DNA from 2 places in the Mesorhizobium sp. M0227 genome. Region 1 is predicted to be linked to the other one. Evidence: predicted binding sites of a transcription regulator. Region 1 holds the regulator's gene; the other holds the start of a gene.
The links. Region 1 encodes LexA, which represses DNA repair genes until DNA is damaged. Its sites were predicted from a motif close to TGTTCNNNNTGTGTTCNG; they were not measured.
Positions count from the first base shown of each region.

Region 2: a site for LexA is predicted at 1,491-1,508, ahead of NKJ00_RS02695 (PA0069 family radical SAM protein). Genes of this name have one in related genera too.

Region 1 is NZ_JAMYSJ010000022.1:28,678-31,782, reverse strand. Features, by position in the region: gene kynU (kynureninase) at 1-1,059, shown strand, start outside; gene lexA (transcriptional repressor LexA) at 1,472-2,212, shown strand; gene NKJ00_RS24305 (ComEC/Rec2 family competence protein) at 2,206-3,105, opposite strand, start outside.
Region 2 is NZ_JAMYSJ010000001.1:606,454-609,558, reverse strand. Features, by position in the region: gene NKJ00_RS02705 (hypothetical protein) at 1-765, opposite strand, end outside; gene NKJ00_RS02700 (glycosyltransferase) at 909-1,433, opposite strand; gene NKJ00_RS02695 (PA0069 family radical SAM protein) at 1,583-2,737, shown strand; gene rnhB (ribonuclease HII) at 2,889-3,105, shown strand, end outside.

The DNA of each region.
Region 1 (3,105 bases):
ATCCGAGCTTGGAACACGGCCGGATGGTTCGAGATGCCAATCGAACTCGGCGACCAGCTCGGACGCCTGATAGGAGCCGCGGCCGGCCAGACCGTTGTCTGCGACACGACATCGACCAACATCTACAAGGTGCTGCACGCGGCGATGGAGATGCGGCCCGGCCGGTCGGCCATCGTCGCCGAAGGTGACAGTTTTCCCACCGACCTGTACATCGCCGAAGGCGTGGCCTCGACCCGGGATGGCGTCCTGCTGCGCCTCGCGGGTGTCGACGCGCCGACCATCGAAGAGCTGATCGACGAAAACGTCGCGGTGGTGCTGGTCAATCACGTCAATTACAAATCGGGTGAACTGCGCGACATGGCGGCGCTGACGCGCAAAGCTCATGCGGCCGGAGCGCTGATCGTCTGGGATCTTTGCCACACCGCCGGCGCCCTGCCCGTCGAGCTCGATCACGCAAATGCCGATTTCGCCATCGGCTGCACCTACAAGTACCTCAACGGCGGTCCGGGCGCACCGGCCTTCATCTATGCCGCGCAGCGCCACCACGGCGATATCAGCCAGCCGCTCAGCGGCTGGTGGGGCCATGCGCGGCCCTTTGCCTTCGAACGGGGTTATGTTGCCGGCACCGGCATCCGCCGCTTTTTGTGCGGCACTCAGCCGATCCTGTCGATGCGGGCGCTCAGAGGCGCGCTTGCCATCTGGAATGACGTCGACATGGCGGCATTGCGAAAGAAGAGTGTCGCGTTGACAGAACTGTTCATCCAGCTCGTCGAAGCCAGGTGCGGCGCCTACGGTCTCACGCTGGAGACCACCCGCGACGCGACCAGGCGCGGCAGCCAGGTGTCGTTCCTTCACGATCACGGCTATCAAATCATGCGGGCGCTGATCGAGCGCGGCGTCATCGGTGATTTTCGTGCGCCATCGACCATCCGTTTCGGCTTCACGCCGCTCTATGTCGGCTACAAGGATGTGTGGCTGGCGGTTGAGGTGCTGGAGGATATTCTGCGCACGGGCGCATGGAAGGACCGCCGTTTCGCGGTCAAGGAAGCCGTTACCTGACGCAACGATCCCCGCGATCCACCGCCGCCGCCCTCACTGCCTTGGCAGATGACGGAGGGCTGAATTTCCAGCCACAAATGCCAACAGACGTTGGCGTTTTGGCTCCGTTTCGTTCACGGCAAACGAACGTCCCGAAGATTGATATCGTCCTTTGTGGAGGTCGATAGACTAATAATGCCAAGCCTTGGGTCGAGGATGAGCCACAGGTCATTAACCATAATAATTTCAATGTGAGCAGGCGCATCGCCGTGCCTAGCGCCTGTTGATCGCGACCCGCTGGCAAGCGCCAAATAATTTCAGCAGCCTTAACAAATTCATTAAACTTTAAACGGTTGCAGAACACAACTGGAACAGATAGGGTTTGTTCTGGGTTTGTTTTTCGATTCTGGTTTCAGGTAACCTGGGGGCCGCCATGCTGACGCGCAAGCAACATGAACTGCTGATGTTCATCCATGAACGCCTGAAGGAGAGCGGCATTCCGCCATCCTTCGACGAGATGAAGGAGGCGCTTGACCTTGCCTCCAAATCCGGGATTCATCGGCTGATCACCGCACTTGAGGAGCGCGGCTTTATTCGCCGGTTGCCCAACCGGGCACGCGCGCTGGAAGTGCTGCGATTGCCGGACTCGATCGCGCCCGGTCTCAACGCGGCAAAGAAGTTTTCGCCAAGCGTCATCCAGGGCAGTCTCGGTCAGGGTGGCGCCCTTGGCCGGCAGATCAAGCCGGCGCCTTCGCGGATGCCCTCGCCCGGCAATGATGACGATGCGGTCTCCGCCGTGTCGATCCCGGTCATGGGCCGTATCGCTGCCGGTGTGCCGATCGATGCCATCCAGCATCAGACGCATTCGATCTCGGTGCCGCCGGACATGATCATGGGCGGCGCCCACTATGCGCTGGAGGTCAAGGGAGACTCGATGATCGAGGCCGGTATCTTCGACGGCGACACCGTCATCATCCGCAATGCCGACACGGCGAGCCCCGGCGAGATCATCGTGGCGCTGGTCGATGAAGAGGAAGCGACGCTGAAGCGGTTCCGCCGCAAGGGCGCTTCGATTGCTCTCGAAGCCGCCAATCCGGCCTATGAAACCCGTATTTTCGGCCCGGACAGGGTCAAGGTGCAAGGCAAGCTCGTCGGCCTGATCCGCCGCTACTGAGGCGGCTGTGGGTTGGCCGCTGGCTTCTCCGGTTTCTTGAAGGGTGCCAGCCCCCTTGCCTCACGAGAGTATTTGCGTTGCGTGTGCCAGGGCCGATATGGGCTGTCCACCGCGAAGCTGATCGTCGCCGGCGTGGTCGCCGATTGGCGATCGAAGAAGACCGCGGCACTGCCTTTGCGAGCCAGTTGCCGCTTGGTGATGACGAGAACCAGCGGATTGTGACAGGCGTCATACGCGGTGGCGTCATTGATGACGATCAGCTCGGCGAAGCCGCAGGCTTTCCAGGCGTCCTTGCGGTCCTCGACATAGGCAATGATCGCACCGGACATGTGCCTGGCCACGCAAACGCCTGAGGAGCAATAGAACGGCGATCCCAGCGGCAGATCAACGGCATCCGCGACATCGAATTGCCCATCGCTGTTGTCGAACACCTCTGGCACGACGATGGTTTCTGATGTCAGGGCGCGTTTCCAGTTGTCGACGGTGAATTCGTTCGGCCGTTCCCGGCTGACGGCAAGCTCACCGCCACCGATCGGCAACGCCACCAGCCGGGCGTCTTCCGAGATTAGCACATCCGGCGTGCGCGTATCCGAGACGGTCAGCAAGCCTGCCAGCGCGAATGGCAGAGCAGCGAGCCGCAGCCAAGTTGTCGCCATTGTCGCGATGACCAGGGCAATTGCCACCAACAGGACCGACTGCTGCGAAATCAGCCCGACCCCATCGACAGGCGAACGCTCGGAGATCCAGCCTGATATGGCGATCATCATCGTCAGGCCCTTACCCATCAGGTAGAGAGCCGGCCAATCCAATCCGAAAGGCATCAACAGCGCGCTGGCGACGGCCAGGAACATGACGACGGTGACGATCGGCATTACCGCGAGATTGGCAAACAG
Region 2 (3,105 bases), on a different contig from region 1:
GACCAGAAGGGTAAGCTGATGCTTTAGGCTGCGGCGCTTGTGGCTGCCCCTGACATAGACATGCGGACCGGTGTCGGCGTCGACCGGCTTGAGGTAGAAGAAGAATTTCAGCATGCGCCAGTCGTCGAGGTCAAAATGATACTTGCCGAGCGAGGCGAGGTTCTTGTCGGCATCCGAAGCGGCACCTGTGGGAAAACTCCACCAGACCCGCGTCGTGATCAGTTTCGCCTGGCCGCCGAGATAGTGCGCGGCAATATCCAGAAGCAGCGGATCGCGCTGGATGGCAAGCGCCGCCGGGCAGTCGAGGATGCGCTCGAAAAAATGCCCGCTAAGCAGCGAGCGGCCAAGGCGTTTCTCGGCCTCGGCATGTTCCCCCGGCATGAATTCGAGACGGCGGTCGAAATTGCCGAAGCAAGGCGTGCGCCCGGCGAAGTCGGCGATCTCTTCATGGATATCAGGCGGCAGGACCAGGCCTGAGAACAGCCCGTCGGAGCGCAACGCATCGACGACCGCTCCCCGTTCGACACCGGCAAACATCGTATCCCCGGCATTGGCGACCGGGCGGGCGCGCTTTGCGCCGAGCCAATGCATGCGGCGTCCGGGCATGGTGCGCGCCAACACGAACATCGGCAGCCAGGCAGGGTTCTCACGCAGGTCCGTCAGATAGGTTGGAATACGCACGGCGATGCGCCGCAGCAGGCTGCCGTTGCGCGCAATGGCCTCGAGACTGGCCGCGCCGGATGTGTCGGGGGTTGAAAGCTTCATTGGGTCCTCGGCTATGAGAGCACCACCGATGCCGCATCGGTGCTCGCCTCTCGGCATGACCCAAACCCAATTCCCGCTTGAACGGAAGCTAACCCCGCGTCAAACTTTGTGCAATGCACAATGACCTGAGCAACTGCAAAAAATCACGTCGAGGGGCGGCGCTCCTGCTTGGCCGGCGCCATCCAGATTTCGGCGTCGAGCCGCTTCGTCGCGAGGCCGCGGGCGATGGCCTCGGCACTGCCGGCACTCTTGGCCGCGGCCGCCGCCTGACGCTTGCTGATCAGCAAGCCGTCGGCCAAGGCGCGGTTTCCCGAAAAGACCCGGGCCAGGAATGGCGTGCGACTGGCTCGCGTGCGCGAAAACCGTGCCGCCATGGTCTGCCTGGCCGTATGGGCGACAACTTCATCGATCCAGCCCTCCACCAGCCGCGCGCCCGGCTCCAGGAGCAGCAACCAATCCCCCTTGGCCTGGCGGATGCCGGCAGCGACACCGCCCGTCACGTACTGACAGCCGGCATGCTCGGCCACATGATGCGTCTGGTCGGTAGAGCCTGTGTCGCAGACGATGACTTCACGCACCACGCCTTCGACCGCGCCGCCAATCAACGAGGCGAGCGTGCGGGCGAGGCCCTCCTCGTCGTTGCGGGTTTCGATGAGAACACTGAGCATCCTTAGCCGAATAGCGGAAAGCGCCCGACAGCGCCAGTTTTGCATCGCACCATAGAAAGTTCTTGCTTTGTTCTTATCAACGAAATAGGAATAATTTCATGAGCAGAGCGATTCGACACAACATGGACAGTCCCTGGGAGCGGGCGAAAATGGAACAGATCGTGCGCGCCGACATTGCAGCTTTCGGAGCAGGAAGAGCCGAGATGGCCAACGCGATGGTCGAGCAGAGCGGCATGCGTGTCCGCCCGGACCGCAACCGCGGCAGGTCAGCGGGTATCAATCCGTCCGGCCGGTTCGAGCCGATCAGCCGGCACGTGTTCGACGATGGCTGGAATTCGCTGGAGGAACTGCCGCCCTTCAAGACCGAAGTGCAGGTCGAGAAGCCGCGCACAATCATCACCCGCAACGAATCGCCCGACATTTCCTTCGACCGTTCCATCAACCCCTATCGCGGCTGCGAGCATGGCTGCGTCTATTGCTTTGCCCGCCCGACGCACGCGTTCATGGGCCTGTCGCCGGGTCTGGATTTCGAATCGAAGTTGTTCGCCAAGCCTGATGCGGCGCGCTTGCTTGACAAGGAGCTTTCGAAAGACAGCTACCAGCCGCGCACCATCGCCATCGGCACCAACACCGACCCCTACCAGCCGATCGAGAAGCAATACCGGATCATGCGCGAAATTCTCGAAGTGCTGGAAGCGCGCGGCCATCCAGTCGGCATCGTGACAAAGTCCGCTCTGGTGACGCGCGATATCGATATCCTGTCACGCATGGCCGAACGCGGGCTCGCCAAGGTGGCGCTGTCGGTGACGACGCTCGACCGTATGCTGGCGCGCACCATGGAGCCGCGCGCGTCGACACCGACCAAGCGGCTGGAAGCGATCCGGCAGCTTTCGGATGCCGGCATTCCGGCGTCGGTCATGGTGGCTCCTATCATTCCGGGCCTGACCGATCCGGAGATGGAACGCATCCTCGATTCCGCACGTGCGGCCGGCGCGCGCGAAGCGGGCTACGTGATCCTGCGCCTGCCGCTGGAGGTCAGCCCGATCTTCAAGGATTGGCTGCTGCGCCATTATCCCGACCGCTACCGCCATGTGATGTCGCTGGTCCGCTCGATGCGCGACGGCAAGGACTACGATTCGGAATGGGGCAAGCGCATGAAGGGCGCCGGTCCCTACGCCTGGCAGATCGGCCGGCGCTTCGAGATCACAGCCAAGCGGCTCGGCCTCAATGCCGAACGGCGCACGCTGCGGACCGACCAGTTCGTTGCCGCCGGGAAAGACCAGGTGCAGCTGACGCTGCTTTGAGAGACAATTCGTCGCGGTGGTTTGATCCGTCGCGGCACCAGAATCCCGTCCGGCCTGCCCCGGCCTGCAGACGGTGCCCTCCCGGTCCGGCGCCCCACCCGACCCGGAGGGACTTGCGGAGAATCAGAGCCGATGCGAACCTCGCCGCAACATGGCTCGCGCGCGTTCTGATTCTCCGCCTCTCTTTGAGATCATCGAGAAGCCTGACTTCTCCTTCGAGACGAAGGCGATGGCGGAGGGCCTGTGGCCGGTCGCCGGGATGGACGAGGCCGGCCGTGGCCCCCTGGCCGGGCCGGTGGTCGCCGCGGCCGTGGTGCTTGATCCCGCCAACATTCCGGACGGCCTCGACGATTCCAAACGCCTCAGCC